Regions from separate parts of the Vibrio sp. R12-SG2-ISO1 genome, predicted to be linked through region 2. Evidence: riboswitches for the same ligand, from Rfam matches in the RefSeq annotation. Region 2 holds a riboswitch; each other region holds the start of a gene.
What was found. A riboswitch is a leader RNA that binds a small molecule or an ion and turns the genes downstream of it on or off. The one in region 2 is predicted to bind thiamine pyrophosphate.
Positions count from the first base shown of each region.

Region 1: another riboswitch for thiamine pyrophosphate. It lies ahead of thiB (thiamine ABC transporter substrate binding subunit); the one in region 2 lies ahead of thiD (bifunctional hydroxymethylpyrimidine kinase/phosphomethylpyrimidine kinase).
Region 3: another riboswitch for thiamine pyrophosphate. It lies ahead of thiC (phosphomethylpyrimidine synthase ThiC); the one in region 2 lies ahead of thiD (bifunctional hydroxymethylpyrimidine kinase/phosphomethylpyrimidine kinase).

Region 1 is NZ_JCBDGO010000010.1:109,136-113,283, forward strand. It holds gene thiQ (thiamine ABC transporter ATP-binding protein) at 1-63, opposite strand, end outside; gene thiP (thiamine/thiamine pyrophosphate ABC transporter permease ThiP) at 47-1,633, opposite strand; gene thiB (thiamine ABC transporter substrate binding subunit) at 1,682-2,659, opposite strand; TPP riboswitch at 2,736-2,849, opposite strand; gene AC6R10_RS09625 (flavin prenyltransferase UbiX) at 2,913-3,536, opposite strand; gene mpl (UDP-N-acetylmuramate:L-alanyl-gamma-D-glutamyl-meso-diaminopimelate ligase) at 3,552-4,148, opposite strand, start outside.
Region 2 is NZ_JCBDGO010000019.1:266,186-270,333, reverse strand. It holds gene AC6R10_RS14520 (hypothetical protein) at 269-421, shown strand; gene AC6R10_RS14515 (LysR family transcriptional regulator) at 532-1,419, opposite strand; TPP riboswitch at 1,576-1,733, shown strand; gene thiD (bifunctional hydroxymethylpyrimidine kinase/phosphomethylpyrimidine kinase) at 1,825-2,661, shown strand; gene AC6R10_RS14505 (PstS family phosphate ABC transporter substrate-binding protein) at 2,693-3,643, opposite strand; gene AC6R10_RS14500 (putative bifunctional diguanylate cyclase/phosphodiesterase) at 3,864-4,148, shown strand, end outside.
Region 3 is NZ_JCBDGO010000002.1:2,071-6,218, forward strand. It holds gene AC6R10_RS03365 (multicopper oxidase domain-containing protein) at 5-1,387, shown strand; gene crcB (fluoride efflux transporter CrcB) at 1,497-1,880, shown strand; TPP riboswitch at 1,963-2,061, shown strand; gene thiC (phosphomethylpyrimidine synthase ThiC) at 2,223-4,148, shown strand, end outside.

The sequences.
Region 1 (4,148 bases), on a different contig from region 2:
GTGCAGATCAAACTGAAATGACTCGGCATGATAATCGTAATGCAGGTCACTGAGAGTGAGCATAGTGACTCCTATTGGTGGGGGTAGAGGCAGAGCGAGGGCGAAACAGGCGCTCCATCAGCGCAAAGCAGCCCACACTCAAAAGCAGTAAAGTGACCGATACGACCGCCGCCGCGTCCATTTGGTAGCTGCCGAGCAGTTGGAACAGGTAGAGCGGCAGAGTACGAAACTCCTGACTGCCAAACAGCGCGATGGCACTGAGATCACCCATAGAAAACATAAAGCTGATGGCAAACGCGTGCGCCAGCGGCCGTTTTAATGCGCGCCACTCCACCACTCGTAAACGGCGCCAACCGCGGATTCCAAGGGTTGCACAAAGGTACTGATACTGCTGCTCAAGTTGCAACATCGGCTGAGCCAAGGTTTTGATCACATAAGGCAGCCCCATTAACGCGTTGACCGCAACAACAACGACCAAGGCGTAGCTGAGCGCATCCGTCCACGAACGGAGCAGCAAAAAGAGCCCGGTCGAGATCACTAATCCTGGGGTCACCAGGATGATGGTCCCTAGCAGCTCTATCTTATCCGCGGTTTTCTCACGTTGATTGAGGCGCAGTCTTCGGCTCGACAATAAAATCGCCGTGCCCGCACTGACAGCGATAACGCTCGCCATGCTCGCCACTTTCAGTGACGCGCCGAGCGCGGACCAAAATCGGCCATCGCTCAGCACACTTAACGCCTGAGAATTCATGCCACTGGCTAGTACCATCCCAAGAGGCGGCAACACTAACAGCAAGCTAAATCCTACCCAAGCGCCATCCCAGCACTTAGAGAGTAGATTGTCTTTCACCACCAACGCAGCAGGTGCGTTGCTGCCCATCGAAGTGGCAATAGGTCGGGCGAAACGTTGAATCGATAGTGCCATTAAGCCACATAGCAACATCTGCCAAATCGCCAATAACGCGCCCGCTTGCAAATCAAAATCAAACTTGATCGCTTGGTAAATCGCGAGCTCAATAGTGGTCGATTTAGGCCCGCCGCCCAGTGCCATTACAGTGGCGAAACTGGTAAAGCAGAGCATAAACACCAACCCGCAAACGGGCGCTAATTGCTGCCTCATCCGCGGCCATTCGACCCACTTAAACTTTTGCCAATGCCCCATGCCTAAGTGGGCGCACAGTTTGTGTTGCTCCGCCGGAATCGACTCTAGTGATTGCAGCAGCAAACGCGCCGCATAAGGAAGATTAAAAAAGAGGTGCGCGAGCAAAATGCCGTGCAAACCGTAAATATTAAATGGCAACGAGAGATCCCACTGCGCAAGCTGTGTCGCCAGCCAACCACTGCGCCCATAAATCGCCAGCAAGCCAAACACCCCCACCAACACAGGCAGCACCAAAGTGGTCGCAAACAGCTTAAGTACCAAGGCTTTGCCGATAAACTGCCGCCGCGACAAAGCATGGGCGACGGGGATCGCCAAGCCGACACTGAGCAGCGTTGAGAGGAAAGATTGATAGAAGCTAAATTGGGTAACGTGGCGGTAATAAGGGTCTTGCCAAATGACACGCAGATCGAAGGAAGGCGCTTGATTGAGCAATGCCAGCAACGCAGAAACGACAAAGGCCGCGATCAACATCGCGACCCATACGCCTAATTTAGGGACAGATTGCACGAACGCCCAACCTTAGAAGGTCAACGCGTTTTGCCATTCACGAATCCACGCTTTGCGGTGGGTAGCCACCTCTTCAGCGCTAAAGCTCAAGGCTTGGCTTGGCTTCGTCAGGCTTTGATACCCTTCTGGTAACGCAACGTCAGTGACAGGGTACATCCAGTTCCCTGTGGGCATGGCCGACTGAAAGTCATCGCTGAGGATAAACTGCATAAAGGCATCCGCCAACTCGCTGTTCGCGCTCGTTTTAACTTTGGCGGCCACTTCTACTTGAGTGTAATGACCTTCCGCGAAATTCGCCGCAGCGAACTTAGCCTCATTTTCGGCAATCAGATGGTACGCAGGTGACGTGGTGTAAGAGAGCACCATGTCAGACTCGCCTTTTAAGAACATCGAGTACGCTTCTGACCACCCTTTCGTGACCGTCACTGTCTTTTTCGCCAACGCCTTCCACGCCTGCGGCGCTTCGTCGCCATAGACAGATTTCATCCACAGCATCAAACCTTGACCCGGGGTTGAGGTACGCGGGTCTTGGTAGATGACTGTTAAGTCGTCATTTGATTCCACCAGCGCTTTGAGGCTAGTCGGTGGCTCAGCTAAGGTCTCTTTGTTGTAGACAAACGCGAAGTAACCGTAGTCGTACGGCACAAAGGTCGTATTGGACCAGCCGCCTGGCAAGGTGACGGATGACGTATCGACGCTATGCTCAACCAACAAACCGGTTTGCTGCGCTTCTGCCATCAAGTTGTTGTCTAACCCCAACACAATGTCGGCTTTGCTATTGTTGCCTTCCAGTCTCAAGCGATTGAGGATAGAGACGCCATCATCCAAAGCTACAAAATTCAACGTACAGTCGCACTGTGCTTCAAACGCTTTTTTTACCGCTGGGCCTGGACCCCAATCGGCAGCGAAAGAGTCATAGGTATAAACGGTTAACGTATCGGCTGCGGTTGCAGAAAAAGACGTCAATGCCACGGCGGCACAAAGTGGCATAATTGAAGGGATAAAAGTGGATTTCACTGCTCGCTCTCCTTGTTGAGCCACGCAGGTCTGAGGGACAAACAGACGTCTGATGTCCTCGCTCAATTCCTACGCCAGCATTATCTGGTTCAGGTCTACGGGTCCCGAGCAAAGCTCGATCTCAGCGTCATTCAGTGAATGAATAGCTCCCCGATGAGGTTCGGCTTGATTGTAATAGGTCTGCCCTACAATAGCCATACTTGCGTGACGGCCCACCAAGGCGCAATCACGAATCGTTACGTTGATCATAGCCCCAGCGCGCCACCAAGGATTGCTCGATGCCGAGGTGATCCAAAATGCGCGCGACCATAAAATCAATAAGATCGTCTATCGATTTAGGTTGGTGATAAAAACCGGGCGCGGCGGGCATAATGGTAACGCCCATCTGCGAGAGCTTGTGCATGTTCTCAAGGTGCAAGGTTGAGAACGGCGTTTCTCGAACTACCAGCAGCAATTGACCACGCTCTTTCATCACCACATCGGCGGCACGTTCAATCAGATTATCGGACATACCATGAGCAATCGCAGCGACGCTTCCTGCCGAACAAGGGCAGACCACCATTTGCTTGGGCGCCGCTGAGCCAGAGGCCACGGGCGAGAACCAATCCTCTTTACCGCACACCACTAATTTAGCCGGGTCGCAATTAAGATGGGTGACTAAGGCTTGCTTGGCGCTGTCTGGATTGGCAGGCAGTTTTAATCCGTGTTCGGTGGCCAACACCACTCGCGCCGCCGATGAAACCAGCAGGTAAACCTGATAGTCCGCGGCCAACAAGCACTGCAACAAACGCAGCCCGTAAGGCGCGCCTGAGGCTCCGGTGAAAGCGAGGGTGATGGATTTTTCAGACATTATGCGTATCTCTTATTATTGGGCTAATTGCGCTAACAGTTTGTCGTGAATTCCGCCAAACCCGCCGTTACTCATCACCAGAATCTGATCGCCGGGGCGAGCATGCCGAGCGATATTGCGCACCAAGTCGTCGATGTCGTCAGAGACATAAGCAGGTTGCGCGCACTGCTCGGCAATCTCACTCACGGACCAGGTAATTGACTCAGGTTGAAAGAGGAACACTTCATCGGCCGCCTGCAATGAGGCCGCGAGCGTCTCTTTGTGCACCCCGCGTTTCATGGTTGCACTGCGCGGCTCCAACACCGCAAGGATTCGGGATTGACCCACCTTGTTACGTAAGCCGCCCAATGTCAGTTCAATCGCCGTTGGATGATGAGCAAAGTCGTCATACACAGTGATGTCATTGACCTGCCCTTTTAACTCTAAGCGGCGTTTGGTATTAATAAAGCGCCCTAACGCCTCACAAGCGTGATCCGGAGTGACACCCACATGACGCGCCGCCGCGATGGCCATCAACGCATTGCTGACGTTGTGATCGCCGACTAAATCCCACGTCACTCGACCCACTATTTCTCCCGCCAATAAGACATCAAAGACACTGCCATCTTGGGC
Region 2 (4,148 bases):
TGTTCACCGCAAAGAGTGTTGCGCTTCACAATCGCAATCCCTATATTGAAAGAGTACTCAGCATAACCTTAAGGTGTTCTAATCCGAATAAACTCCAGATAACAATACGACATTGAGCGATTGACCCGGCGAATCTACCCCATTTCTATTGGTTCAGACGCCCCAACGTAAAAAGAATAAAGTCTATCTGAGCGCCTTCTGATGAGAGAAGTGGCACCTTTAGGTTATCAAGTACGGTGATGATAACTGAGGAGGAGGAGGTTAGGCTATGGTATCACTACTTTGGGTAGCATTAGGTTGTGTGGTCTTCTTATGTTGTTGGAGTGCTCAGCATGGTCTCCCTATGCTGGGGCTTAAACTGGATGAGTCCGATCTACTGATTATATCTGAACTCGCTGGCGAAGACGTCTTAGAGGCATGACCTCAAATAAACGACGATAATGAGCGTTGAAGCAGCAGCAAAAATGGAGCCTTGGGCTCCATTTTGCGTTTCAAGCCTATCGAAAATTTTGGCTATGGCAGTGCGTTGCGTTATAGCGAGATCACGTCCGTCAACTTATCCACCACCGTATGAAAACGGGCTGGCCACGCTCTTTGTTTCTTGCTCACCAAATACAGGGTCTCGACGACGGCTCTCTTTGGCTGATGCACAGCAAGTTGATCGCGCAAAGTGAAAGAGCTGAATGCGCTGTGTGGCAGCACCGTAAAACCGAGCCCTTTGGCAACTGGCAGAAGAATTTGGCTGAGTTGGTTGATGTAGCCCGAGGTGCGCAGGGCGCGAATATCAATCCCCGCCAGCGCTTTGTCGCCACACTGCGAAAAGTAGAGCGAGAGATAGTGCTCCGCGTCGGGGTGGCGAATTAAACCGAGCTCAAGGAGAAGTTCAGGGGTGATAGGCTCGTCGACGTTTGCCGGTACAATCAAACACATGGTTTCTTGACCTATCTCCTGCGCTTCGATTCTCGGGTCGAGCGGAATGTGGGTGACAAGGCCCAAATCGGCGCGTCCCTCAGCCAAATCGTCGATGATCTTGCGGTTGGGGGCGACTTCCAGCTTGACGACCAGTTGTGAAAATTCACACTGTAAATCGAGCAGATGCGGGTAGATAAGCTGCGCCAACGCGCCAGAGCAAGAGACCGACACTTCACCTCGATGCGCGTCATCCTGAGATAACGAAGCAATCAGGTCTGTTTCTTGTTTGGCGCGCTGCTTTGCGTACTGATAGACCTGTCTGCCTTGTTCCGTTACTTCAAAGCTCTTGTTGTGACGCGCAATCAGTGGGTAGCCGCAAGCCTGTTCGAGCTTTTTGATGTGCTGGCTGACACCGGGCTGAGTCATGAACAGCTTTTCTGCGGTATGAGTAAAGTGGCCGGTCTCGACCAAGGTTTGAAACGTTTTGAGCCAGAGTGGATTGAGCATAACCGTCAAATCAATAACGAAAATTTATAAAATTAAGAGTAAACGATAATGTTCTGTGTGCCAAACGTCGCGTTCGTATCGCCCACTCCTCGATTCACTCGGGTTATTTAAGTGATCTGAATAGGTTGCATCTGCGCTACCACAGGGTTAAGGTTGGCGACATAGTCGGGGAGCGTTCCTTCTGCTCGAATCATAACGATAGCTTGATTAACGAGCCTGTCGTAGAAGCATAGAAGGAAGGCTGAGATCGCATCGCGAGACCCGTTGAACCTGATTCAGTTAGCACTGACGTAGGGAACTATTCATAACGCGGTGTCGTGGGGTCGCCACAATCTCGCCCGTTATGTGTTGTGCTTGGCCAACGCGCTCTGCACACAGTTCCTGACGCGTGCGTGAGGAACACCGATGAACCAAACCGCATTTTATGACCCTCAAACTCCGATTGTCCTAACCATCGCTGGCTCCGACAGTGGCGGCGGCGCGGGCATCCAAGCCGACATCAAAGCGATCAGTGCAACAGGCAGTTACGCCTGCTCCGTTATTACGGCCATTACCGCGCAAAATACCCGTGGCGTTCACGCCATTCATCCTATCCCTATCGACCATGTTCAAGCGCAGCTCGATGCGGTATTGAGCGATCTCAATGTCGTGGCGGTGAAGGTTGGCATGCTGGCTGACGCTGAAATCATCCGTGTCGTGGCACAAAGTTTGGCGGCGTATCAGCCCAAGTTTCTAGTGGTGGACCCGGTGATGGTGGCCACCAGTGGTGACAGCTTACTGCACGCCAGTGCGGTGGGGGCGCTCAAGAAAGAACTGCTACCGCTTGCCGATATGATCACACCAAACTTACCCGAGGCGGCGGCGCTGACTGGGCGAGCAACGCCGACATCGGAAGAGGAGATGGGAGCGATGATTGACGCCCTGCGCGCCTTGGGCGCCAAAACAGTGCTTCTTAAAGGGGGGCATTTAGAGGGCGAAAGCAGCAACGATCTGCTGATTGAAACGACTGGCAGTGAATTGATTCGCGCTAAACGAGTCGCCACTCATAATACTCATGGCACGGGTTGCACGTTGTCATCGGCCACTGCGTCCTATCTTGCCCAAGGGTATCGGCTGCACAAAGCGGTCCATTTGGCCAAGCAATACATCTCACAAGCCATCGCGCATGCCGATGAACTCTCTATTGGTCAAGGACATGGGCCTGTGCACCACTTTTTCTCTGGTCACCAAAATGTACGTTAATCGCGATGGTGTGCAGTCACATCACATGGCCCTATTTGGGCATCGAGACCGAGCCAGAGCGGCTAGAGTTGAGAATAAAACGCGCCGCGTCATAGCGATCATTGGAGAGAGGAATATAGCCAGAGTGGGAGACAACTTTGTTGATGTTGTCTCTGTCGATATAACTATCGACAAAGCGTTTCAGTGATGGCCGCTTCTCTAGCGCCTGTTTGTTCACGTAAATAAACAGAGGGCGGGAAAGTGCGGTGTATCGTCCCATAATCACGTTCTCGACACTGGGTTTGACCGCGTTGAAGCCAGAGGGAGAGATGGCGACCGCTTTCAACTTGTCTTGATTTTGCAAATAGTAGGCAAAGCCGATAAACGCCATAGCGTTGGGGTCGGCGGCCACTTCGGCGACTAAGGCTTCATCGTCTTCATTCGCGGTGTAGTCTTGTCGACTCGCTTTGCCATCAAGCACCACCTCAACAAAATAGTCATAAGTGCCTGAATCTGATCCAGGGCCGTGCAGGACGATGGGGCGATCAGGGAAGTGCGGATTGACTTGCTGCCAGTGAGTTATCGTGCGTTCAGCGGTGCTTTCCCAGAGTGTTTTCAGTTCATCAAGAGAGAGCGCATCGATCCACTGATTTTCTTTGTTCACCACCACGGTTATTGCATCGAGTGCGACAGGGAGCTCAATATAGTCGATGTGGTTGATCTCACACAGCGCTCGCTCTTTCTCTTTAATCGGGCGAGAGGCGTTAGAAATATCCGTGCGGCCTCGGCAAAACTTGCGAAATCCGCCACCTGTGCCAGTGATGCCCACCACCACTTGGGTGTTGTGCCGCTCGGCACGCATAAAGTGATCGGCGACGGCTTGAGTGATCGGGTACACGGTACTCGACCCTTCAATTTTGATCAGATCTTTCCCGTGTGCCGTGGTACTCATCAGCGCTAGGCATACAGAAGCAAGAACAGTCGAACGCAATCGAAAAGTCATGGTTGAGCACAAAGGAAGAATCAACATACCGCGACTATACGAGCTAGCACTTTTGAGCTCAATATCTTCACGTGGACTGTCACTAAAGATTCATCAATTACTCACCAATAATAACTATGCTGAATATCTTCATGGGGTTGTAACATTTCTTCACTAGGCTGACTCGCCTATGTTTTTATTCCTGCCCGCAAAATACGTGGGTAAACGTTCGTGTGATGCTATGAAGCGCAAATTCATTTTTACTTCCATTCTCGCCTTGTTGGTGATCACGTTTACGTCGGCGCTAGTGACCCAAGCGACCCATCTTTTAGTGAAAAAGTCCCCGCTTGCGGAAGCGGCCGCTGAAATTAAAGTCAACGGTACGCTGGCCTACCTTTGGTTTGATGAGATCATGTCGGGCGATACCGCTCAGTCGATTCAGGAAGTGTGGTACTATTTAGAAATCGCCGATTGGCATGTGGTCGCGCTGCTTGAAGGCGGCGAGAGCATCATGGGCAATTATGAG
Region 3 (4,148 bases), on a different contig from region 2:
CGTTATGGCTTTGAGTCGTCGCCAATTTCTTCAATCTTCACTTGCTTTGTCTGCTCTCTCAATGATTCCTGCTTGTTCAGTGACTCGGCAAACTCGGACTCGAGAAGGCTATGTTTACGAGCTCACTGCTGAGCCTAGCCGGGCTGAACTCGTCCCTGGGTATCAAACAGACGTACTGGGGTTTAATGGTGCGATCCCTGCGCAGACACTCTATTGTCGTCAGGGGGAAGAGGTCGTGATTCGTTTCACTAACAAACTGTCAGAGCCTACAACCATACATTGGCACGGCTTGCGAATTCCTATCGAGATGGACGGCGTTCCTTTTCTCAGTCAAGCGCCTATCATGCCGGGAGAGACGTTTGAGTATCGATTCACTCCGCCTGACGCAGGCACGTTTTGGTATCACCCACACATGAACAGCGTTGAACAGTTAGGGCGAGGACTCGTTGGACTGATTATTGTTGAAGAGCGCGACCCCGTGGTTTTTGATGAAGAGCATGCGTTGATGCTCAAGCATTGGCACATTGACAGCCAGGGGCAGTGGAAGGAGAGAATGATTCCACGTTTAAGTGCTCGGATGGGCACTCCAGGGGAGTGGAGCAGTGTGAATGGCGTTCATGAGCCTGTATATACGCTTAAAGCACACGCGACCACTCGCTTACGCATTGCAAATGTCGACAATACCATTACCTATCCAATAGCGATTGAAGGGGCAGAGGCTTGGATATTGGCGATTGATGGTAACCCGGTCAGCACGCCAATTGAGCTCTCTCAGCATAAAATGGGACCGGGCATGAGGGTGGATCTTGGTCTGATTGCACCATCTGCTGGCAACAAAGTGTTTGTTCGTCAAATGAAGGGGCGTTTCCCTTTTCCTCTGTGTGAATTTGATGTCGTCGCGTCTGATTTGCCACAGGATCAAGCGCTGCCAAACTTGCCTCTTAACCCTGTGCCCGCGCTCGATCTTGCCAACGCTGAAGAGATTGACTTTGTGTTTGAGTGGCAAGGTGCGGTGACGCCCGTAGGCAAAGATGGCAAGGCGAGTCCAACCTTTTGGTTGACCAACAAGGTGGCGTGGCAGGGGATGAGTCGTCATTCGATTCCTGCGCCGCTGGCACAGTTGGAGCTAGGCAAAACCTACATCTTCGATCTTAAAAATGTCACTCAGTACCATCATCCTATTCATCTTCATGGCCACACCTTTACCGTGCTCGAAATGGACGGTAAGCCGCTCCCAGAGCCGTTCCATACGGATACGGTACTACTGGGCAAGAATGGTCGTGCCAAAGCGGCTTTCGTCGCGGACAACCCCGGTCGGTGGATGTATCACTGTCATGTCATAGAGCACATGAAAACCGGTTTGATGGGCTACATCGAAGTAAAGTGACTCCTGTAACTTTTTAAATCTAGCAGGATGTTTAGCGTCATTACATTGATCTGAAGTCTGTTTTTTTGTCTGTTTGGCGCTACACTAACGCCATAAATTTGGAGGGGTTATGGGTCAGTTTGCAATTTTAGGGTTTATTGCCATGGGTGGCGCCGTTGGTGCGTGCTCTCGTTATTTAGTGTCTGAGCTGTGTGCGACATTACTGGGGCGAGGTTTTCCATACGGTACGCTAACTGTTAACGTAGTCGGCTCACTGGCGATGGGCTTACTGATTGCCGCGTTTGAAAATGGCAACCTTGCGACTGAACCATGGAGACAGATCATCGGGCTCGGTTTTCTTGGTGCTTTGACGACGTTCTCTACGTTTTCGATGGACAACGTTTTACTCATGCAGCAGGGCGCCTTTTTCAAGATGGGACTCAATGTCTTACTCAATGTGGTATTAAGCATCTCTGCCGCTTGGGTGGGCTTTCAACTGCTGATCAAAAGCTAGCTTGCTTAGAGGTGCTTTGAGCCTCACTAGACAAAATTTACACAGGTCGGCTTGGTTTATCCAAGCCGTTTTTATATACTCGGTTCACTTGTCGGAGTGCCATAAGGCTGAGACCGTTTATTCGGGATCCGTTGAACCTGATCAGGTTAATACCTGCGAAGGGAACAAGAGAAGATATCGACCCTCCTAATCTAGGATTCGTTCTCTCTGATCTGAGCGTCATGCGATCTATCTACAGATAGATACCCGCGTCAGATCGCCCTCTTGTCGCATCTTTCCGCCAAGCATTTTTATCTCTAACACTCATGCTCCTACGAGCAATAAAGAGCAAGGAAAAATGCTATGTCGAATCGCAAACAAGCGAGACTGGAAGCCAAACAGTTTATTGATACCCTCTCGGTACAGGCGTACCCCAATTCACGCAAGGTTTATGTAGAAGGTTCACGACCTGATATTCGTGTTCCTATGCGAGAAATCTCCCTTGCTGACAGCTTGATTGGCGGTACTAAAGACGCGCCGATCTTTGAGCCCAATGAGCCGATTCGCGTTTACGACACTTCTGGTCCTTATACCGATCCTGACCATACGATTGACCTCTACCATGGATTACCTAAGTTACGTGAACAGTGGATTGAAGAGCGCGGTGATACGGAGCTGCTCGATGAGGTCAGTTCGGTATACACCAAACAGCGCTTGGAAGACGATACGCTAGACGAGCTGCGTTATGGTAACTTACCTCGCATTCGCCGTGCGAAAAGCGGTCAGTGTGTTACTCAGCTCCACTACGCGCGTCAAGGTGTGATTACACCGGAAATGGAATACATCGCTCTGCGTGAAAACATGGGGCGTGCTCGTTATCGCGATGAGGTGTTGAACCAACAGCATCCAGGTCAAAGCTTTGGGGCCCACTTGCCAAAGGACATCAGTGCTGAGTTTGTCCGCCAAGAAGTGGCCGCGGGCCGTGCCATCATTCCATCCAACATCAACCACCCGGAAGCGGAGCCAATGATCATTGGTCGCAACTTCTTGGTCAAGGTGAACGCCAATATTGGCAACTCCTCCGTGACCTCTTCCATTGAGGAAGAAGTTGAGAAATTGGTTTGGGCAACACGTTGGGGTGGCGATACAGTGATGGATTTGTCGACCGGACGCAATATTCACGAGACTCGAGAGTGGATTCTACGTAACAGCCCAGTTCCGATCGGTACCGTGCCTATGTACCAAGCGCTTGAAAAAGTGAATGGCATTGCAGAAAACCTCAATTGGGAAGTGATGCGAGACACCTTGATTGAGCAAGCTGAGCAGGGCGTCGATTACTTCACGATTCATGCCGGTTTGCTGTTGCGTTATGTGCCGATGACGGCCAAACGTGTCACGGGTATTGTCTCTCGCGGCGGCTCGATCATCGCTAAGTGGTGTCTCGCTCACCATCAAGAAAGCTTCCTTTACACCCACTTCCGCGAAATTTGTGAAATTTGTGCCAAGTACGATGTCGCGCTTTCGCTCGGTGATGGCTTGCGTCCAGGTTCGGTGGCCGATGCCAATGATGAAGCGCAGTTTGCTGAGCTACGCACGTTGGGTGAACTGACTAAGATCGCGTGGGAGTATGACGTACAGGTGATCATTGAAGGCCCTGGGCATGTACCTATGCACATGATCAAAGCCAATATGGATGAGCAGCTAGAGCACTGCCACGAAGCGCCATTCTACACTTTGGGTCCTCTGACGACCGATATTGCCCCAGGGTACGATCATATTACCTCTGGCATTGGCGCCGCGATGATTGGCTGGTACGGCTGTGCGATGCTCTGCTATGTGACGCCGAAAGAGCACTTGGGTCTACCCAATAAAGAAGACGTTAAGACGGGCTTGATTACTTATAAACTCGCGGCGCATGCGGCGGATTTGGCTAAAGGCCACCCTGGTGCTCAGGTTCGTGACAATGCACTCTCAAAAGCTCGCTTTGAGTTCCGCTGGGAGGATCAGTTCAACTTGTCGCTTGACCCTGATACAGCGCGAGCTTTCCACGATGAAACTTTGCCGCAAGAGTCGGGCAAAGTGGCTCACTTTTGTTCAATGTGTGGACCAAAATTCTGTTCGATGAAAATTTCTCAGGAAGTGCGCGAGTACGCTAAAGACACGCAACAAGTCGAAGCCGACCAAGCCATCTCCGTTAAAATGCTCGACGATCCACTCGAAGGGATGCGCCAAAAGTCAGAGGAGTTCCGTCAATCGGGTTCTGAGCTGTATCATCCTGCCGCGCAGCCT